Regions from separate parts of the Mesorhizobium sp. WSM3879 genome, predicted to be linked through region 2. Evidence: riboswitches for the same ligand, from Rfam matches in the RefSeq annotation. Region 2 holds a riboswitch; each other region holds the start of a gene.
What was found. Region 2 has a riboswitch for cobalamin ahead of metE (5-methyltetrahydropteroyltriglutamate--homocysteine S-methyltransferase). Riboswitches for the same ligand answer to the same signal wherever they lie in the genome.
Positions count from the first base shown of each region.

Region 1: it holds a riboswitch for cobalamin, as region 2 does, so the genes downstream of both, bluB (5,6-dimethylbenzimidazole synthase) here and metE (5-methyltetrahydropteroyltriglutamate--homocysteine S-methyltransferase) in region 2, are expected to answer to the same signal.
Region 3: it holds a riboswitch for cobalamin, as region 2 does, so the genes downstream of both, CK218_RS25600 (CbtB domain-containing protein) here and metE (5-methyltetrahydropteroyltriglutamate--homocysteine S-methyltransferase) in region 2, are expected to answer to the same signal.
Region 4: it holds a riboswitch for cobalamin, as region 2 does, so the genes downstream of both, CK218_RS23640 (HoxN/HupN/NixA family nickel/cobalt transporter) here and metE (5-methyltetrahydropteroyltriglutamate--homocysteine S-methyltransferase) in region 2, are expected to answer to the same signal.

Region 1 covers NZ_NSFZ01000002.1:425,408-430,833, forward strand. The annotation lists gene CK218_RS05440 (MFS transporter) at 1-1,211, opposite strand, end outside; gene CK218_RS05445 (TetR/AcrR family transcriptional regulator) at 1,333-1,923, shown strand; gene CK218_RS05450 (hypothetical protein) at 2,068-3,048, shown strand; gene bluB (5,6-dimethylbenzimidazole synthase) at 3,079-3,816, opposite strand; cobalamin riboswitch at 3,859-4,037, opposite strand; gene CK218_RS05460 (histone deacetylase family protein) at 4,152-5,078, shown strand; gene CK218_RS05465 (exodeoxyribonuclease VII small subunit) at 5,082-5,333, shown strand.
Region 2 covers NZ_NSFZ01000006.1:54,566-59,991, reverse strand. The annotation lists partial or broken gene CK218_RS15400 (prolyl oligopeptidase family serine peptidase) at 1-948, shown strand, start outside; cobalamin riboswitch at 1,387-1,586, shown strand; partial or broken gene metE (5-methyltetrahydropteroyltriglutamate--homocysteine S-methyltransferase) at 1,676-4,029, shown strand; gene CK218_RS15390 (DUF982 domain-containing protein) at 4,700-4,948, opposite strand; gene CK218_RS15380 (DUF982 domain-containing protein) at 5,221-5,426, opposite strand, start outside.
Region 3 covers NZ_NSFZ01000014.1:141,779-147,204, forward strand. The annotation lists gene cbiB (adenosylcobinamide-phosphate synthase CbiB) at 1-402, shown strand, start outside; gene cobO (cob(I)yrinic acid a,c-diamide adenosyltransferase) at 409-1,038, opposite strand; gene cobU (bifunctional adenosylcobinamide kinase/adenosylcobinamide-phosphate guanylyltransferase) at 1,040-1,561, opposite strand; gene CK218_RS25595 (CbtA family protein) at 1,554-2,351, opposite strand; gene CK218_RS25600 (CbtB domain-containing protein) at 2,367-2,546, opposite strand; cobalamin riboswitch at 2,583-2,781, opposite strand; gene CK218_RS25605 (gamma-glutamylcyclotransferase) at 2,852-3,538, opposite strand; gene CK218_RS25610 (aromatic ring-hydroxylating dioxygenase subunit alpha) at 3,680-4,879, shown strand; partial or broken gene CK218_RS31500 (MFS transporter) at 4,848-5,426, opposite strand, start outside.
Region 4 covers NZ_NSFZ01000012.1:66,983-72,408, reverse strand. The annotation lists gene CK218_RS23645 (HWE histidine kinase domain-containing protein) at 1-443, shown strand, start outside; gene CK218_RS23640 (HoxN/HupN/NixA family nickel/cobalt transporter) at 978-2,045, opposite strand; cobalamin riboswitch at 2,135-2,326, opposite strand; gene CK218_RS23635 (DOPA 4,5-dioxygenase family protein) at 2,407-2,814, opposite strand; gene CK218_RS23630 (hypothetical protein) at 3,057-3,782, opposite strand; gene CK218_RS30755 (hypothetical protein) at 4,314-4,457, shown strand; gene CK218_RS23625 (nucleoside hydrolase) at 4,488-5,426, opposite strand, start outside.

The DNA of each region.
Region 1 (5,426 bases), on a different contig from region 2:
ACAATCGCCGCTTCGCATTCATCCGGAGCGCAGTCCGGCGTCGCCAGCCGACACTGGCCGGCGAGCACGGTGACCAAAGCGACTGAGCCTGCCGCCACCGACACCCAGAACCCGTTCTGCGGTCCAAAAGTGTCGACCATCCAGCCGGCGGCGAAGGAGCCCAGCGCCATGCCGATGCCGATCCCGGTGGTCACCCAGGTCACGCCTTCCGTGAGCATTGCCGGCGGCACGTGGCGTTCGATCAGTCCAAAGGCGGTGATGAAGGTCGGCGAGATGGCAACGCCGCTGACGAACACGGCAAGCGCCAGCGTCGGCACCGTGTCGGCAAAAAGCAGTGGCAGAGTGGTAAGCGCGATGACGGCGACCGCTATCGCGAGTTGGCGTTGCAGCGGCGTGCGCAGGCTGAGCGCGCCGACGATGATGCCGAGCACGAAGGATCCCAGTGCATAGACGCCGATGACGAGGCTGGCTGCTTCGGGCTGGCCGAGCTCTTCGGTAATGGCAACGGTGGTGACTTCCGTGGTTGCGAAGGTCGCGCCGACAAAGATCAGCGCGAAGGTGATGATCTGCACCGGCCGCAGGCGGATCGCCGAGCCGGCCGCGCCATCCTCGGCCGGGCGAATGGGCGGTTCCGTCGAACGCTGCAGCAGGAATGCCGCCGAGCCGAAGGCGAGCAGCAAGGTGCTCACCACCATCCCGGCTTCCGGGAACAGCGCGGCGCTCAAGCCCACCGACAGCGAAGCCCCAGCGACATAGACCAGCTCGTCCGCGGCCGATTCGAAGGCGAAGGCCGTATTGAGCTCGGGGCGGTCGCGAAAAATCTCGGTCCAGCGCGCCCTGACCAGCGCCGGGATGCTGGGCATTAACGCGGCAAGCAGCGCGGATAGGAACAAGGTCCACACCGGCCAGTGCTGGTTGGCCGAGACGATCAAGGTTGCGAAGGCAAGCGCCGAGACAAGTGTCGTCGGCACGGCAATCCGGCTCTGGCCGAGGCGGTCGACCAGCCGCGAGACCTGCGGCGACAGGAAGGCGTTGACCAAAGCGTATGTGGCCGAGACGGCGCCGGCCAGCCAGTATTCGCCATGCGTTTGCGACAGCATCGCCACAATACCGATCGGCGCCATGGCGATCGGCAGCCGGGCGATGAAGGCTGCCGCGGCGAAGCTCTTCGTGCCAGGAGCCCGAAAGATTTCCGAATATGGGTTTCGCATGGTCCCGTTCCTCGACAAGGGAAGGCGCCGCAGTTACATACGCAGCGTATGAATGTCAGATAGTTCATACGTCGCGTATGTCAATTAGCATACGACGCGTATGTGAATAAGGCCAGGAGCCATGCACAAACCCCGCAAGGAGATGATCGCCGAGACGCGCGCCAAGCTGATCGCGGCTGCGCGCCATGCCTTCGGCACGATCGGCTATGCCGAGGCCTCGATGGACGATTTCACCGCTTCGGCGGGTCTGACGCGCGGCGCGCTCTATCATCATTTCGGCGACAAGAAGGGGCTGCTGCAGGCGGTGATCGCCGAGATTGACGCCGAGATGGCGGCGCGGGTGAACGAGGTGGCCTCGCGGGCGCCTACTCGCTGGCAGCATTTCGTCGACGAATGCACCACCTATATCGAGATGGCGCTTGAGCCGGAAATCCAGCGCATCATGTTCAGGGACGGCCCGGCCGTGCTCGGCGATCCGGCTCAGTGGCCCAACGCCAGCGCCTGCACGGCTTCAATGACCGATCACCTGTCAAAGCTGCAGGAGGAGGGCGTCGTCGTTCCCGATCTCGATCCCGAGACCGCAGCGCGGCTCATCAACGGCGCCAGTAGCCAGGCCTCGCAGCGCATCGCCAATGCCAAGGATCCGGAAGCGACGTCGAAGAAGGTTGTGGCGGCGTTCAAGCAGCTGCTGGAAGGCCTGAAAACCAAATAGCATCCGGTCGCGGCGTTCCGGGCAATCACTCGGGTCCGCGCTGCCTCAGACAATTGTCCCCCGCTCAAAATCCCTCCGACATTGACTTTGGCAGGAGCGAGCGCATCCTCTCCCGCCAATTCTCTGAGGCGGAGGGTCGGGGCCATGTGGGACTTCAGCATCGGGCGGTCGGTGTCCATCATGATGCGGACGTGGCCGTTCATCGTCTTTCGCATCATCGTCTATTTCGGCATCACGGTGGCCTACATAACAGCGACCGGCACCGGCGCCAGCGTCGGTTACGGCGTCGGCCACATCTCGACCGATCCGGACGGGCCGATGTCCTTTGCCTTGTGGGGTGGGGTGGTCGGCTTCGGCGTGGTCTCGATCGCCGTCTACTGGATCCGCGAATACATTCTCTATGTGCTCAAGGCAGGCCATATCGCCGTCATGGTCCATCTGATCGACGGGCAGGACGTTCCCGACGGCCAGGGCCAGATCGCCTATGCGCGCGAAGTGGTGACGAAGCGCTTCGCCGAGGCCAACATCCTTTTCGTCGTCGACCAGCTGGTGAAAGGCGCCATCCGCGCCATCACAGGGCTGATCGGCGGCATTGCTGCGTTCCTACCAATTCCAGGCTTGAGCGGTCTGGTGAGCTTCATCAACACCGTCATCCGCCTGTCGCTGACTTATGTCGACGAGATCATCCTCGGCTACAACATCCGCACCCATTCCAACTCGCCTTTCGAGACCGCCAGGCAAGGCGTCGTGCTCTATGCGCAGAACGGCAAGTTGATGGTCAAGAACGCCGTCTGGCTGGCGGTGATCATGTGGGGTGTTTCCTTCGTCATCTTCCTTTTGATGCTGCCGCCCGCCGCCGCGATTCTCTGGGCCATGCCGGGCCAGCTTGCCGGCTGGGCCTTCGTGTTGGCCATCGTCTTCGCCTGGGCCTTCAAGGCGGCTTTCATCGAGCCCTTCGCCGTCGCTTCGCTGATGCAGGTCTACTTCGCCACCATCGAGGGCCAGGTCCCCAATCCGGAATGGGACCGGCGCCTGGCCGAAGCCTCGTCCAAGTTCAGGGAATTGCGCGACAAGGCGCTCAGCCCCTTCGGCGGCTCGCGCTGGGATTCGCCAAGGACCGCTTGAGCAGCAGCCCCGGCCACGAAGGCCGCCTGATCACGGCTTCGCCCCTTCACGGGAACCAAGGCGAGCGATCGCCGATTTGAGCGGCGCCTCGCCGGCGCCGCAAAAGGTCTCGCTCATCACCAGCTCGGGCAGCGGCAGGCGCTTGCCCCAGCCATGCGCTTCGAGGTCGGGCCTCGGCGCGAATTCCGAGACGCGGCCGACGCAGAGATAGGCGATCGGCGTGACGTGCTCGGGGATCGACAGCAGTCGCTTCAGCGCTTCGGGCTCGATGATGCTCACCCAGCCGACCCCGACGCCTTCCGCCCGCGCCGCGAGCCAGAAATTCTGCACCGCGCAGACGGTGCTGTAGAGGTCCATCTCCGGATTGTGCCAGCGCCCGAGCGGCGAGTTCTTCGAGCGCTGGCGGTCGCAGGTGATGCACAGGTTGAGCGCGCTTTCGCAGATGCCCTCGAGCTTCAGCTTGCGGTAGAGCGCCCGCCGCTCCACCTCGATCGCCGGCAGTTCCTGTTCGCGCGCGGCCAAAAACAGGTCGCGCACCTGCCGCCGCCTTGTGGCGTCCCGGATGATGATGAAGTTCCAGGGCTGCATGTAGCCGACCGACGGCGCGTGGTGTGCCGCGGTGAGCAGCCGCGCCAAAACGCTGTCGTCGAGATCGTCGGCAAGGAAATGGCTGCGCACGTCGCGCCGGGTGAACATGGCTCGGTAGACGGCGTCGCGCGCCAATTGGTCAAAGTCATCGCCGCCGGCGGCGGCTGTTCGTGCCTGCATCGCTTGTCCCCTTGCGATAAGCAGTCCTCCGCCTGACCATGCGGATGACCATGTCTGCCGGGCCGGTCTTCTGGCTCGGGATCGACCCGCATCCGGCGCCTTCCCGTCTGGGACAGTGGCGTTTGCCGGCGCGGTCCCCCTCACAGCGTTGGGCACGCCACGGATTTCAACCGTGTTCCCGATTCTCCCGCGTTGCGGGCACCAGGCAGCGACGCGACCTTATCGCGAAGCCGAAGCCGGGCCAATGCCGCCAGCGACACGATTGGGCGCGATTTCCCCAATCATTCGGCGCTGAAACATGGCTATCCGTGCGACAGGTGCCTAGATTAGGCGCCATGACCACTCGTCTTTACACTCATCCGGTATTCCTGGAACACCTCACGCCGCCCGGCCACCCCGAGCGGCCCGACCGTTTGCGCGCCATCGAGCGCGTGCTCGACGACGAGGCTTTTTCGGCCCTCGACCGCGTCGAGGCGCCGGAAGGCGACGAGGCGACGATCCTTTACGCGCATCCGGAGGATTTCGTCGGCCGTGTCCGCGCTGCGATTCCCGAGACGGGGATCGTCTCGATCGATGCCGACACCAGCGCCAGCCCGAAAAGCTGGCAGGCGGCGGTGACGGCGATCGGCGCGGCCAACGCCGCAGTCGACGATGTGTTTGAGGGCCGTGCCGCCAATGTCTTCGTTGCCGCGCGTCCGCCCGGCCATCACGCCGAAAAAGCGACCGCGATGGGCTTTTGCCTGTTCAACACCGCGGCGATCGCCGCCCGTTATGCGCAGGAGAAGCACCAGGCCGAGCGCGTCGCCATCGTCGATTGGGATGTGCATCACGGCAACGGCACGCAGGACATTTTCTGGGACGATCCGTCGGTGCTCTATTGCTCGACCCACCAGATGCCGCTCTATCCGGGCACCGGTGCCAAGAGCGAGACCGGCGCCGGCAACATCGTCAACGCGCCGCTTGCGCCGAGCACCGGCAGCGACACGTTCCGCGACGCCTTCCTGTCGCGCGTGCTGCCGTCGATCGACGCCTTCCAGCCGGATCTGATCATCATTTCCGCCGGTTTCGATGCGCACCATCGCGATCCGCTGGCCGCGATCAACCTGACCGAGGATGATTTCGACTGGGCGACCGGCCAACTGATGGAGCGCGCCGGGCGCCACAGCGGCAACCGGCTCGTCAGCCTGCTGGAGGGCGGTTACGATCTGCAAGGACTGGCATTTTCGGTCGCCGCCCATGTCGGGCGGCTGATGAAGGGATGAATGATGGCTGATGAAGCTAACCAAGACGTCAAGGCGATGAGCTTCGAACAGGCGCTCGACGCGCTGGAGAAGATCGTCGATGATCTGGAGCGCGGCGACGTTCCGCTCGACCAGTCGATCAAGATCTACGAGCGCGGCGAGGCGCTGAAGGCTCATTGCGACCGCTTGCTCAAGGCCGCCGAGGACAAGGTCGAGAAGATCAGGCTCTCGCGCGACGGCAAGCCGGTTGGAACGGAGCCGCTCGACGCCGAGTGAGGTGTATTGATATTCAGGTGAGGCCGCCTGCAAACGCGGCTTTCTGCGGTTCCGGTGCTCACGTCCTTCAAGTACGCTCCGGTCCGGTTCTCG
Region 2 (5,426 bases):
CAGGATCCGATCACGCCGCCGCAGCTTTTGCTGTTCGATCTCAAGGCCGCGCCGCCTCTCAGCGCTTCAGCAATTCTGAAGCGCAGCCCGGAGAATTTCGACGCATCCGCACTGGTGATCACACGCCACGAGGCAGTCTCGATTGATGGTGAGATGATCCCCTATACGCAGGTCGGTCCACCAAACGGGAACGGAGATGCCCCAGTTCATCTTACCGCCTATGGCGGGTTCGGCATATCGCTCCTGCCCTCCTACAACTCCACCCTCGGCAAGCTGTGGCTCGAGCGCGGCGGCACGTGTGTGGTGGCCAACATCCGCGGCGGCGGCGAGTTCGGCACCTGCTGGCACGAAGCCGGGCGCAGGGAGGGCAAGCGTCTCGCCCATGACGATTTCGCCGCCGTTGCCGCCGATCTCGTGCGAAGGGGCATCACACTGCCGAGGCGGATTGCCGCCCAGGGCGGCTCAAATGGCGGTCTGCTAATCGCCAACATGCTTACCCGCTATCCTGAGCGTTTCGGCGCGCTGTTCTGCACGGTTCCGCTTGTCGACATGCGCCGCTACACCAAGCTTCTGGCAGGCGCGAGTTGGATCGACGAATATGGCGATCCCGACAAGGCTGACGATTGGGCTTTCCTGAGTGAAATCTCGGCCTATCACGCCGCGTCGTCGGGACAGCCCTATCCGCCTATCCTGCTCGCCACCATGAGACGCGACGACCGCGTCCACCCGGGCCATGCGCGCAAGATGGCGGCAAAGCTGCAGGCCCCTGGCTATCCCGCTTACTTCTACGAGCCCAGCGCGGGCGGGCACGGCTACGGCAAGGACAATCGGGAGCGAGCCGCATTCATCAGCCTTGGTATCGGTTTCCTTCGCAGTGCGATCGGGTGGCATGCCGATGGCTTTCATAAAGGACCCGGAGCTCGACAAGGGCGAACTTCGGATGAGTGAGTACAGGTCGAGGACTGCGGCAAGGTACAAACCGTGCGAGTACAGTTTGCACAATGCGCGCTAGCGCCTTGTCGATCTCAATCAATCGACGGAGCACTTCACACCACAGACTACAATTCTGAAGAGCAAGGAGAAATATCATGGCAACAAAGCGAATGAACGTGGCGCGGGGAGTAGCAGCGGCCGTCGTCCTGGTGCTGCTGGCACAGCAGGCTGTCGCGTTTCCAAAATCCCCCTGCGCGTCTTACCCTCCCCCTCCACCTCCCCCTTATTGCTCGCGCCCGTCTACGACACCGATCTGCGAGCCAAGCTTTGGGCAGTTCCGCCTGCCCGGCTCGGGGGCATATTCGGACGACAGAGACCGATCAGCGCAAGGCGCTTTTCGCATAATCACATAAACATCTCGTTATATGGTATTGACAAGGAACGAAGCGGCTGTGATTGTGCGCATGTCATGGTTCTCCGCGCGGCACTGCCGTAGCGGAGCTAAGAGGGAAGCCGGTGCGATGCCGGCGCTGCCCCCGCAACTGTTACGGCGAGCCAAGCCCATTGATGTCACTGAGGCGAACGGCCTCGGGAAGACGGGCAGAGGCTTTGACCCGCGAGCCAGGAGACCTGCCACGTCGAACAACGTCCACGGGCGGGGTATCCGGTGGTCGCGGTAGCTCGGCTTCGTACCGCCTATTCGCGGGTTCCTTGTCCCCCGCCCCAACCATCGGGGTATGGCATGACTGTCTCTCAACGAATTGCTGTAGCAACGCTCGGCGTGCCGCGTATCGGTCGACGGCGGGAACTGAAATTCGCGCTTGAAAACTACTGGTCCGGAAAATCTCCCGCTGACGACTTGCTCGCGGCGGCGAAGACGCTGCGTGCCGCTAGCTGGAGGGAGCAGCACGATCGCGGCGTGTCGAAAATCCCGTCCAACGATTTCTCACTTTATGACCATGTGCTCGACACAGTCGCCATGGTCGGCGCCGTGCCGGCACGATACGCCTGGACTGGCGGCGAGGTCCCACTCGATATCTATTTCGCCATGGCGCGCGGCAACCAAGGTCAGGCCGCGGATCGTGGACATGCCGGTGACGAGCATGCGGCCAGTCGGCATGGCCTTGCCGCGATGGAAATGACCAAATGGTTCGACACCAACTATCATTACATAGTGCCGGAACTCACGGACGATCAGAGCTTTTCCCTCTCGTCGGCGAAACCGGTCGATCATTTCCTCGAGGCCAAGGCGCTCGGCATCCACACTCGCCCGGTCCTGCTTGGACCGGTTACCTTTCTCAAGTTGGCGAAGTCATCTGAGAAAGGTTTCAACCCTATCGCGCTCCTGCCACGGCTGCTGCCTGTCTACGAGGTGCTCCTGCAGAGGCTAAAGCTCGCGGGAGCCGATTGGGTGCAGATCGATGAGCCGGCGCTCGTGCTCGATCTGATTCCCAACGAACGGGATGCGCTCCAATTCGCCTACTCCCGGCTGTCGAAAGCAGCACCCGAGTTGAAGATCATGGTCGCTACCTATTTCGGATCGCTGGGAGACAATCTCGAGACCGCAATTTCTCTGCCCGTGGCGGGACTGCACGTGGATCTCGTGCGCGCTCCAGAGCAGTTGGACGCCATCGGCCGGCTCGCGCGGAAGGAACTTGTGCTCTCGCTCGGGCTGATCGACGGCCGCAACGTCTGGCGCGCGAACCTGCCTGCCGTACTTGACCGTATCAAGTCGATCGTCGCCGATTGGCCGCTGGAGCGGGTGGAGATTGCCCCGTCCTGCTCGATGCTGCATGTGCCGATCGACCTGGACATGGAGACGGCACTCGATGCGGATGTAAGGTCGTGGCTCGCCTTCGCAACGCAAAAGACCGACGAGCTGGTCGTGCTCGCCCGTGCCCTGGCCGAAGGCCGGGACGCAGTTGCCGCCGAACTGGAGGCGTCGGCTGAGGCTGCCGCCGTTCGCGCGACATCCGCGAAGGTGCATGATCCGCTGGTCGAAGGCCGGATCGCCAGCATCAAGGTCGGCATGACGCGTCGGAAGAGCGCATTTCCCGTCCGCTCCAAGCTTCAGGCCGACGCATTTGGTTTGCCCTCCTCCCCACCACGACGATCGGCTCCTTCCCGCAAACAGCCGAGATTCGCAAGGCGCGGGCAGCTCATGCCAAAGGCCAGCTGAGTTACATCGACTATGAAGCGTTCCTGAAGAAAGAGATAAGAGCCGCCGTTCGCTGGCAAGAAGAGATTGGACTCGACGTGCTGGTCCACGGCGAATTCGAGCGCAACGATATGGTGCAATATTTCGCCGAGCAGCTCTGCGGCTTCGCCTTCACGCAACACGGGTGGGTGCAGAGCTATGGCTCGCGCTTTGTGCGACCCCCGATCATCATTGGAGATGTGTCGCGACAAAATCCGATGACACTGGATTGGTGGCGATATGCCCAGTCGCTAACGCTGAAGCCGGTGAAGGGCATGCTTACCGGCCCGGTGACGATCCTCAACTGGTCCTTCGTCCGAGACGACCTTCCGCGCTCAGCCGTCTGCCGCCAGGTCGCGCTCGCCATTCGCGATGAAGTGAGCGACCTTGAAAAGGCCGGCGCCAAGATGATCCAGATCGACGAAGCCGCACTGCGGGAGGGCTTGCCGCTGCGCGCGGCCGACTGGGAGGCCTATCTCGACTGGGCCGTCGAATGCTTCCGGCTGGCTTCGACGGCCGTCAGCGATGCGACCCAGATCCACACCCATATGTGCTACTCCGAGTTCGGCGACATCGTGGACGCGATTGCCGCAATGGATGCCGATGTGATCTCCATTGAAACCTCGCGCTCGCAGATGGAACTGCTCGATACGCTTCGAACCTTCAAGTATCCGAACGACATCGGACCTGGCGTCTATGACATTCACTCGCCGCGGGTCCCGGAAGTGGGCGAGATTTCCAACCTCATCATGCTTGCGCGCGAACGATTGCTGGATGACCAAGTGTGGGTGAATCCCGACTGCGGTCTCAAAACGCGCAGATGGGAGGAGGTCCGGCCTGCCCTGGCGAACATGGTGGCTGCGGCACGCGCAATTCGGGAAAAAACGCAGACGGCGTAGGGCTCGGTGACACTCGCCGGCGGTGAGCGGCGACGCTACACCGCGGGCGAGTCTATCCGGCTCACCCAAAGAAATCGAGCTGCCGCTGACGAAACCTCGGCAAGCTTGGTCTGTCGCGGGCCTTGTTATAACGCGTCCAAGCCAGCTGTTCCAAAGGCCGGGGCTGGTGAGCGATCGAAGGCCGGCCCTCAAATGAGCCGGCCAGAAACGAGACGGCTGACCTCCAGCGGGTTTCGGACTACTCCGGATTGGGATAGTCCAATATCACTATCATCTTTCCGACGCCGAGACCTCCACTCCGACGATCGGCGATCATCGGGAGAGGCATCGGCGATCACGTGGCGCCGGTCCAAGGGTGTTCCGGGAAACCGGATGCAGCGCTAAGCAGGGGAACATTCAAACGGCACTTCTGTAGACTATCGAGGCGGCATCGCGCTTTGTCATCTGCAGCGGGCCAACTCTCGCTCAATGGCCCGTCTGCCTCTGTCTCCGATTACGATCGCCGCGAAGGCGAAGCCGAGCGACCGCAGCTTGGCTGGCGGACCGTTGCGTTTTGATGGTGGAAGATCCCACTCGCGACCAGGAAAGCCATCGCGGAAAGTGCGGGGTTGGCTTGCTCCTGGCGGATGCCGGCAGCGGTGTTCGGACCGCGCAAGCGGCGTCATAAATCTCAATCGTTGCGTAGAATGCGTGCTTCGAGCGCGGCTGCGACGAAAGCTCGTCGAGCGGCTGGCGCATGGGTCTTACCGCGTAACACCTGCAGACAGGCCTCCATCGCTATTCTGCGTTTATCGGTCTCATGATGCAGATCCCGCAGCAAGATAGCGGCCGCGTCGTTGACGTCGAACACGATACGCTCTGAGCTGCGGCGGCTGACCTGAACAACGACTGGCCTCTCAAATCTGATCAACCCGGTCATCCCCCCTCCTCCACAGCTACTATGCGGCAAACCGCCCCGGTCGTATTTGTTTACTCAGTCGAACGCGACCGATGCACCTGGACCACTTAAGCGGACCATTGGCGACCAAGCGATCGCCATGAGCTGCGTCTGGCCATAGTCAGGTTGCGTGCGATCTGCGCTCTTGGAGTCGGTGGTGAGGAACTGCTTCTCATTCGCGTAGTCTAGCTGTGGAACCTGAACATACTGCACTCTTTGACGCGCCTTGCCAGCCTCAAACATGTCGTCGAAGGCTACACCTGCACTTTTCCACTGCCCGATCTGCAGGCGGCAATCCACTTCATCGCCGAGGTTGGATCTTCCAATATGGCGACCCGTTTCGCAAAGCCGAAAAAGGCGTTGCGAGCCGTGCTTACCGGCTTGCGCCCATCGTATGCATCGTAGCATGCCCTCAGGGCGACCTCGTGGATCATGTCTCTGCGATCTTCCGGCCACTCGT
Region 3 (5,426 bases), on a different contig from region 2:
TTCGGCCGGGCGGCCGCTCGCTTCGACGACCTGGTCAACCTGCCGGCATCGCGGCTCACCGGCCTGCTGATTGTGCTGGCGGCCTTCATCGTCAAGGGCGCCGACCCCCGCAACGCCTGGCAGGTCATGCGGCGTGACGCGAAGAAGCACCGTTCGCCCAATGCCGGCTGGCCGGAAGCCGCCATGGCCGGCGCGCTGGGGCTCGCCCTGGCCGGACCGCGCAGTTATGGCGGCGAGGTCGTCGAGGATGCCTTCATGGGCGAAGGCGGCAGGCGCGAGGCCGAAAGCACCGACATAAGGCAGGCGCTGGAACTCTATCGCGTCGCCGACGGGCTGTTGATCGGCCTGTTCGCGATTCTATCGGCGACGGTGATCTACCTGACCATTTTGATCGGCGGCTAAGGCGCCTCAGAATTCAATCCCCTGCTGCGCCTTCACACCGGCCGCGAAATGGTGCTTGGTCAGCCCCATCTCGGTGACGAGATCGGCGGCCTCGACCAGCAGCGGCTTGGCGTTGCGGCCGGTGACGACGACATGCAGGCCCTCGCGGCGCGCCTTCAGCGCCGCGACCACCTTTTCCAGCTCGAGATAATCGTAGCGCAGAGCGATGTTGAGCTCGTCGAGGACGACGAGGCTGATCGAAGGGTCGGCAATCAGCTCGAGCGCCTTCGCCCAGGCAGCCTCGGCGGCGGCAATGTCGCGCTTCAGGTCCTGCGTCTCCCAGGTGAAGCCCTCGCCCATCGCGTGCCAGACGACGCGATCGCCGAAGGCGGCGAAGGCATCCTTCTCGCCCGTGTGCCATTTGCCCTTGATGAACTGGACGACGCCGACGCGCTTGCCGTAGCCAAGCATCCTCAGCGCCAGGCCGAACGCAGCCGTGGTCTTGCCCTTGCCCGGCCCCGTATTGACGATCAGCAGTCCCTTCTCGATCGTCTTGCCGGCCACCTCGGCATCCTGCACCGCCTTGCGCTTGGCCATCTTGGCTCGATGGCGTTCGGCATCCTTGTCGTCGATGATCGTGTCTTTGATCTCGCCCATGTCACTTCACCTTGAGCGGCAGCCCCGCCACCATCATCAGCACGCTGTCGGCGACAGCCGCGACCTGCTGGTTGAGCCGCCCGGCGGCGTCGCGGAACCGGCGCGCCAGCGCATTGTCCGGCACGATGCCGAGCCCGACTTCGTTAGACACCACAAACCACGGTCCGCGCGGCTGCGAAAGCACATCCGAGAGCCGCCGGCACTCGGCCTCGATATCGTGGTCCGCCAGCATATGATTGCTCAGCCACAATGTCAGGCAATCGATAAGCACCGGCTGGTGATCGGGCAAGGCGTCGATCGCGCCGACCAGGTCGAGCGGCGCATCGACGGTGACCCAGCCTTTGCCGCGGCGCGAGCGATGCAGCGCGATGCGCTCGCGCATCTCCTCGTCATAGGCCTGCGCGGTGGCGATATAGGCCCAAGGCGACGGGCTTGCCGCCACCAGGCACTCGGCATGCGCGCTCTTGCCGGAGCGCGCACCGCCGATGATGAAGGTCAGATGGCCCTCCGCGCGATCAGGCAAAGCTGTCGCGCAGGCTGGTCGACGTACCGGTGAAGCGGCCGCGCACCACACCGACGGCCGCACCGAGCACCAGCCAGAAGACCAGATCGGTGAGGGTCACCGCCACCACGAACTGATGGTGCAGCCCCTCGGGAATCGCCGTCTCGAAGCTGACGGGCTGCGGCGCGCCGACTACGTGCGGAGCGACGATCAGCACGACCGCCAGAATTGCCAAGGGCAGCGACTTGCGAAAGGCGATCAATCCAAGGCCGACCGCGGTTGCGGCCACCGTCGAAATCCACCAGATCTGGCGCGGCAGAAGTTCCGCCGCCGGCATGGCCGGCAGTTCCGGCGGCAGGCCGAGGCCGGGCGCGAGCGTGAAAACCGCAAAGCCGGCAAGGCCCCAGAACACGCCCTGGCGCCAGCTGCCGATGCCACCGGCGAATTCCGAGACCGCGACCAGGATCAGCGCGAAGCCGATGCCGGTGACGATGTTTGCGACAACGTTGAAGGCGAAGCGCTCGAAGCCGTCGGCCGGAGCCCAGCCCTCGTCCTCGGTCGGAGCCGCCGCTTCCGTCGACGCAGGAGCGGCGCTGCTCATCGCATTGCCCGCCGGTTCGGCCGAGCTCATGGCAGTGCCAGTTCCAGTGTTGGCGGCATGGTCGTGGTGATGACCGCCACTCGCCTTTTCATAGACTTCCGCTTTGAGGATCAGCGGCACGGTCGCATAGGCCTGCATGCAGGCAAGCGCGATGCCCGCCACGAGCCCTGCGATCGCCGCGACGAACACGACGTTGCGAAACAGATTCATGATATCGGGCCTTCGTCAGTGGCAGGGAAAAGCCATCGAGTGACGATAGTCGTGGGCAGCGTTGTGGACCGCATCGATGTGCGAGAAGCCGACGAAACCGACGACGAAAATGCCGAGCAGCGCGGCGAGAGCCAGCTGCATGATGCGCGACTGCGAGGAGACGGAGGCGCCGAGGGAGACGGAAGCGGTATTCATGTCTTGTCCTTTCGCCCTCCACCCGAGGGCATCGAAGTCAACTTTCCTGTCGCCGGCAGGTCTCCTGGCTCGCGGATTCGCACCCTTCCCCACCTTCCCGAGGACAAACCTCAGTGGTATATGGAGAGGACTACCGCACACAGTTGCGGGGGCAGCCACGGCTTAGGGCAAAGACTCCACCCTCACCGCATTCCCTCTTGGCTCCAAAAACGGAACCGACGACGCCATCGACTATAGGCAGAATCGTCGCGACCGGCAAACCAAATTCCGTCACGCCGCAGCGTGATTGCGGCACCGGTTTCGGACTAAGATCCGGCGATCCGCTCGGCGACGAGCTTCTGCAATCGCCACAAATGGCGGTCGTGAATACCGCGCTGTTCGAGGTTCTTCACCGTGTTGTAGAGATAGTCGGCGCCTGAACCCCAGTGGCCGCACGAGGTCGCCAGCCTTTCGACCACCTCGTCTTCGTTGAGTGGGCCGGCATAGGTCGTGCCTTTGCGATTGATGACGAAGGCAAGCGCTCTCAACGGCCCCTTGTCGGTTGCGAGTTGCAGCAGGCGCGGTCGGTAGCTGGTCGGCTTCAGCGTCATCTCGCGGCGAAAAAGCCTGTCCAGCGCCTGCCGGCGGTCACCACCGTTCAGGCGGAAAGCAACGCCCTTGCATTGGCCGCCACGATCCAGCGCCATCATCAGGCCGGGCCTTTGCTTGGTGCCGCGCCAGCGCGTCATCTTCATGCAGAAGGAGCGATGCCAGCCGCGAGCCACGGCGACGCGCTCCTCAAAATGCTCGATTTCCGGTTTCCAGATCAGCGAGCCGTAGCCGAACAGCCAGAGAGGCTCGGTTGCAGGTAGCTCGGCCTCGAATGCATCCAGCATGGCTTCATAGTCGCTGTCCACGAGATGCTCGGCATCCGGGTCGGGCCCCGGGTCATCGACCGCGCGAAAACAGCGGGCGACCAGTTCCACGGTCAGCGACATCGTTCTTGCAGGCATACTTTGCAATCCTGGGCAGCCGGCGAAACCGCAGGCGATTACGAAGTGACCTTAAGGGCAGCACCCGGAAGCGACAATGGCCGCGCAATTGACAACGGTCCTGCCCGGGTGTCGGCTGTCATCAGCCAAGGGGAGCCGCTCATGCAGCCAAATCCTAGCGAACACAGCCGCTACAATGGCCTCACCAGCCTCGAGCCGACGTTGCCTGCAAGCGCCTATCGGGAAGCCGACGCTTACCGGCTCGATCTCGAAGCGATCTGGTATCGGAGCTGGCTCATGGTTTGCCGCGAAGCCGATCTCGCGGAACCTCTTGCCTTTCGAACCGCGCGTATCGGCTCGCAGCAGGTCGTCGTGCTGCGCGAAGAGGCCGGGAGCTTGCGCGCCTTCCACAACACCTGCCGGCATCGCGGCTCGCAGCTCTGCCAGGAAAGCGAAGGGCGGCTGAAGGCAAGGCTGCTCACCTGCCCCTACCACGCCTGGTCCTATTCGCTGCGCGGCGATCTCGTCCGTGTCCCATCGAAATCGCTGCCCGAAGGCTTCGACAAGGACAATTATCCGCTCTACCGGGTGGCGCTGTCAGTGTGGCGCGGCTTCGTCTTCATCAATCTCGCAGTGGAGCCCGATGGCTCGGCGGAAGCCTCCTTCGACTCCGCCTCCCGCGATCTTTCGAACTGGCCGCTGGAGACGCTCGTCCCCGGGCACCGGCTCACCAAGGTGATGAACTGCAACTGGAAAATCTTCTGGGAGAACTTCAACGAATGCCTGCATTGCCCGGGCGTGCACAAGGACCTGTCGCGGCTGGTGCCGATCTATGGGCGCGGCCTGATGGCGAGGCATGACGATCCGGAATGGGCGCGCTATGCGGATAATGATGCGCCGGAGTTTTCCGGCGGCCTACGCGCCGGCGCCGAGACCTGGTCGCGCGACGGACGCGTCCATGGGCCGGTCTTTGCCGGGCTGACGCCGGCCGAGCGAGCCGCCGGCCAGACCTACGCTACCTCGCTGCCCTCGATGTTCGTCGTCGGCCATGTCGACTATGTCCGCACGGTGCGTCTCGCCCCGCTCGGGCCGGAGCAGACGGAACTCACCGCCGAATGGCTGTTCGCGCCCGATGCCCTGGCACAAACCGATATCGACAACATCGTCGCCTTCGGCGCGCAGGTGCTGGAGGAGGACGCCGCGATCTGCGAGATCAACCAGAAGGGCATGCACTCGATCCGCCACCAGGCCGGCGTGCTGATGCCCGAGGAGTACGATTTGCGCCGCTTCCACGAGTGGGTGCGTGGGCGCCATGCCGCGTTGCAGCCGGTCAAAACGACTTCGGCAGATAGCGCCAGGTGAAGAAGCCACAGAAGGCGGCCAACAGGCCGAGCGTGACGAACACCGAGCCGAGACCGAAGAAGGAGAGCACCACCGAATAGACCAGCGGCGGCGTCAGCTCGGAGAAATCGAGATAGGTTCGGTAGACAGCCGCCATCTGCGCTCGTTCATAGGAACGCACTGAGCGCATGAAGGCTGTCGAGCCCAGCGCGTCGAGCGCAATGGTGAACAAGGCGCCGCCGAGCAGGAAGGCGGCGGTGAGCAGCGGCGCGGCGGCGCCGACGCCGCCGGCCACGAAGAGCATCGCCGCCATGGCGAAATAGGCGAAAGCCATGGTCCGACGGCCGCCGAAGCGCTTTCCCGCCCTGCCCCAGAAGATCGCCATGAACAGAAGCGCATTGCCGGCCGAAACCAGCAGCCCGCCGGCAAGCTTGCCCTCGCCCGTGATCACATGAACAGCGGGCCATAGACGAAGAAGGTCGTCCAGAAACACGAGCGCCCGAAGGCGATCAGCCACGCGAGGCGCAACCGCGGCTGCGCGACGAAGCGGCCGATATTGGCGAGCGGG
Region 4 (5,426 bases), on a different contig from region 2:
GCGAACATTTGCGGCCGTTCGGACACGAAGAGCGCATCTCGCCATCCGGGCCGGACGTGACGCTGCGGCTGAACGCGGTGCAGAACATCGGCATGGCGCTGCATGAGCTGGGCACCAACGCGACGAAATACGGCGCCCTGGCCGGCGACGCCGGAACCGTGCGAATGGACTGGCGGGTAGCACCGGCCCCCGAAGGCAGCGACTTCGAGCTGGTCTGGGAGGAACATTTTTCCGAACCTGCCGCGGCCGCCGATGCCAAGCCGCACAAAGGCTTCGGCAGCGTCGTTCTCCAACGCGTCGTCCCCACCAGCCTCTCCGGCAGCGCCTCCATGGAACGGCTGCCCGGCCTCGTTCGCTGGACGCTCTCGGCGCCGCTCGCCAACGTGGTTGTCGCCCGCGGGGCGGAGCTGGACGGCGATGAGCAGATCGCCGGGCTGACGTGAGGGCGGCTGCATCCTGAGGGGACCGACCGGACGGCCGGCCGCAACGCCTCGGGACCCGCTGCGCCGCCGAGCCTGCCGTATCGCCGCACGTCGCTGGCCTGCGCTGCTCCCATTTTTGCTTTCCCCTTCCCCGCTTTTTTAGAACAGAAAAGCGCCAGCTTTTCTGTTCTGGACGCTGGATATTTGGACTCTGGATTCTGGCTTATGGATTATGGGGCTTATCCCAGGCCTTAACCCCTGGCTTATCCAAGCGCAGAATTCCGTCACGCTTCCAAAGGCTTGGGCTACGGGTCCTCAGCATGCCTTTGAAGCGCGTGCGCACGGGCCGGCGATCTCCTGTTGCTGTCTGCCAATAGTGAACAAAATAGGAACAAAAATGTCAAGCCGGGCACCGCTGCAGGGGCTGGCGATCGTCGCCTTTGCCGCCGTCGGCTTCCCGATGCCGAGGCATTCAAGGAGGCACGCTGGCAGCCCGCCGGCGTCTGATGGCAGAGAGATGCGGCTGGCCTGCTGCAGCCAGCCGCGGCCGGCGGCTCATGAACTCTTTGCTGCGGATCCGCTCTCCACATCATCCAGCCCCTTGGCCTTGTAGACGAGGTAGGAGATCGCCCAGGCGGCGATGAAGATGCCGATAATGGCGAAGCCCAGATTGTTGAAATTGTCGTTGAGCGTGCCGACGCCGTTCCAGAAGCCGCCCGACAGACCAAACTTGTCACCGATCAGGCCGAGCGCCTCGATGCCGCCGATCAGCACTGCGACAAGGACCGACACCAGGGTGATCGTCATGTTGTAGTACAGTTTGCGGATCGGCTTGACGAAGGCCCACTCATAGGCGCCGAGCATCATCACACCATCGGTCGTGTCAACCAGTGACATACCGGCCGCGAAAAGCACCGGGAAGACCAGAATGGCTTCGAACGGCACGCCCTTGGCCGCTTGTGCCGCGGACACGCCGAACATGGCGACTTCGGTCGCGGTGTCGAAGCCAAGGCCGAAGAGGAAACCAAGTGGGAACATGTGCCAGCTGCGCGACACCAGCCGGAACATCGGGCGGAAGACGCGGGCCAGGAAGCCGCGATTGTTGAGCAGCAGGTCCAGATCCTCCTCGACAAACGCCCCACCGGCCCGCACCCGCCGATAGCTTCTGTAGATCGAGAAGAAGATGACGATGTTCATCGCCGCGATGGCGAGCAGGAAGAGTGCGGAAACGCCGGTACTGATCGTGCCGCCAATCTCCTGAAGGCTCTGGAAACGGCCGAGCAGGGACGTTGCTGCCGCGATGGCCGCAGCGACAATGACGACGATCGTCGAATGGCCGAGTGCGAAAAAGAAGCCGACGGAGACCGGCCGTTTGCCGTTCTGCATCAGCTTGCGCGTGACGTTGTCGATGGCCGCTATGTGGTCGGCGTCGACGGCATGGCGCAAGCCGAGGCCATAAATAACGAGAGCGACGCCAAGCAATGTCGGCTTGTCGTGGAAGGCGACGAAAGCCCACAGCCACGCCCCGACGTTCAGAACGGCGAGCGCGCCGTAGATTGTTATCAGTCTGGCCTTCAGGTCGGGCGCGCTTTTGTTCAGCATTTTCGATAGTTGGATCAGCATGGTTCTGCCTTTGACGTTGCCTGTCATCGCAGGGAACTCGCCCCGCCGTCCGGCCAGGCGCGCACACCGGATCACCCCGTCCGATGTTCTGCTTTGACGTCCATGATGGCAGGTCTCCTGGCTCGCGGATTGCCGCCGCTTTCGCCTTCCCGGCCCATGCAGCCAGTGGCATCGTGAAAACGGCATGCCGCTTACAGTTGCGGGGGCAGCCACGGCTTTGGATTTCTCCGCACCGCGTTCCCTTTTGATCCCCGAAGGGAACCATCAGCGCGAATTCGCCACACCGCGGTTGGCCAGTCAATCGACAACTCCGACGGCCAGAGGCCCCTCACGCCATCGTGACGAGAGGGCTGCGCCCCCCTCACACCCCCAGCGTCGGCTCGGTATTCACCTCCAGCGCCTCTTCGGCCTCGTCCTCTTCGTCAAGCACGTCGCCCTTCACCGGCAGCGCCTGGCCGATCCAGATCGGGTCGATAAGGTGGTCACGCTTGGGGTTGGTGGTGTTGGGATGGATGAGGATGCTTAGGCCGCCATGGTTCAGCATCAGCCAGGGAACCAGCGTGGCAAAGATCTCGGTCGCGAAGGAGACCTGGTACATGGCTTGCTGGTGCGGGCCGACCGGCTCGTCGCGCCAATTGCCCAGGCGCACGCGGAAACGCTCTGCGATGCGCTGGCGCAGCCATTCGGCATGCTGCCGCTCGGCCTGCCCGCCGTAGTAGATATGGGCGTGATAGCTGGCGATCTCGGCGATCGGCCTGACTTCGTTCATCGCAATGCTCCCCTTCGATGATTTTTTGCGCCCGGCGGAACTCTAGCCGAAGCGCGGGCGCCTTGTCTGCAGCCGGCTGAGATCCGGACTGCGGTCGGCAGGGTTGTCGGATATGGCGCTCCCCCGCTCCGTCTCGGCTGCGCCGAGCCACCTCTCCCTTCCACCTTGTGGGGGCGAGGAATTGCCAAACCGCCGAGGTTGCAACCGGCAGGAAGGATGGCAACGGCCGTTGTGCCTTTGGCCTAAATCACCGCGGTGACCGCGCCCTTCGCATTTAGGCGGCAGCCGACTTTCGCCTGCCTCACTTCGATGCCGCCTCGCCTGTCATAGTCTATGCGCACCTCGATCGGCGCGTTGAGCCCGCTTCGGCGTTGACGCAAGGGGCCGGCGCTGACCGTGTAAACACGCACGGCGCCGAGGGGCTTGGCGGCCGCCGTGATCGCGGCGCGACAGGCGCGCACCACGGCGGCCGGCGTGCCCCGTATCGCCTTCGGAGGTGACAGCGGCGCGATGCGATAGCCTTTGGTGACCCGCCGGAGGTCGCCGCCGGCGGATCTGGAGGGCCTCAGCACTGGAGGCAGCACAATGGTCTGCGTCGCGCTCTTGGCCAAAGCAGGGGCTGTCGGCACCGCGGCCGGGTTCTGCGCAGAGGCAGCCGATCCGCTGACGGCGGAAGGATCGTCGCCCGCGGCGGCGCCGCCCACGCTTGTCGAAACGCCTGTGCTGGTGCTGCCCAGATTGCCGCCGGCATTGACGCCGAGCGATCCGCCGCCAGTCGATGCGCCGACGTTTGCGCCGCCGACACCGTCGGCACTGGCGCCCACGCCCGCCGACACGCCTTGCGAACCGGCGCCCAATCCGGCGCCCACGCCGATGCCGCCGACCTTGCCGCCGACGCCGACGTCAAGCGCCGAGGCAGGCCCGATCGGGATGGCGATCGCCAGCGCGGCTGCTAGGTATTTTTTCATGGCCAGACCTTTGTTCCAAGGCCAACCTTGTGTGGCTCCTCATCGAGCGTCCGCTCGACAGCGGTCTGCGAAGCCTTCGTCGCGCGAATGCGTGCCGAGCGATGGCGACTTCTCGCCCTGCCAGGCATCGGCCTCGGCGGTGACCGGCGCGGCTGGAGGCCGCTCGAAAGACGAATGATAGAAAAGCGGTCTCGGCAACGCCAAGCACTGAAAAAGGCTTAGGACTTCTCCTTTCAACTTAGCTGTCGACAGCAGGGCAAGTTTGAGCTCGCCTACGCGCTGCTAACGGGCAACTTTCAAATTAGTTTCAACTAAAATGCAACAGAACAAGGACACCACCGTGCCAGCGCCGGTTGCTGATGCCGACGCCGGGCTCTCGTCGGAGTGGCCCCGTCTCGCTTCGCCGGGCCAATTCTCCCCCACCTCCTGGCGTGCGCCGGCCTGGAGGCTTGAGAGTCGCCCAGGGCGGCAAGGCGCCCGCGCTACCGGCTCGAAGCCGCAACGCTCATCGCGCTGGCCGACAAGGACGCGGTGCTGGTCGGCCAGGCCGACCTGTTGCGATCGATGGTCGAGGGTGCGGCCGGCGATGCGATCCTGGCCAACAAGCGCGAGATCGAGACCGGCATCGCCGCCATCAGCGCCACATTGCGCGACAGGCAATCGTTCCTGCTGTGAGGGCCGGCTAGGCCTTGCCCCTGGAGCGCCTCACGCCTTTTGACTGGTGAGGCGCTCGAGCGCATCGACGATCAGGTCGCAGAATTTCGCATGGTCGAGCTTCATCGCCACGGTGTGGCGGAAATCGACCTGCTCGCTCGCCGTGCCGCCGAAATGGCGCATGCCGCCCAGCTTCTCGAAATTGCAGACCGTCATGCCCTTGGTCCAGCGTCCGGCAAGCTCGACGCGGATATCGGCCTTCTCGGTGGTGAAGACGCCTGCATCGATCATCGCCGCCACGCAGCAGGCGTCATGGACGGCGGGATAGGCTATCTGCAGCAGGCCGCCATGCGTGGTCGCGATGAATTCCCAGATGTCGAGGATGAATTTGGCGATCGGCCCGCCGACGGCGCGCACCCTGTCCTGCAGGTCGGGGGTGGCCAAGGCCTGGTGCGTGAGGTCGAGCCCCACCATGGTGACGTCCCAAGCGGCGCGGAACACCACGTCGGCGGCCTCCGGGTCGGCATAGACGTTGAACTCGGCCGCCGGCGTGATGTTGCCGCGCGTGAAACTTCCGCCCATCGCGACGACCCGCTTCACCCGCTCGACGATGCGCGGCTCCTTGCGCACGGCTAGAGCGATGTTGGTGTAGGGCCCGACCGGCACCAGCGTGACGGTTTTCGGCTCATGCGCCATGACCGTCTCGATGATGAAGTCGACGGCATGGCGCTGGTCGAGCTCGAACGAGGCGGGCGGCAGCTCCGGGCCGTCCAGCCCGGTCTCGCCGTGGATCTCGACGGCCAGCACCTGGTCGATGATCAGCGGTCCGGGAGAGCCTTTCGCCACCGGCACCTTTATGCCGTAGGCCGTGCAGACGGAGAGCGCGTTGCGCGTGGTGTTCTCGACATTGTGGTTGCCCGAAACCGTGGTGATGCCGAGAAGGTCGATATTCGGGTTGCCGGCCGCAAGCAGGATGGCGATGGCATCGTC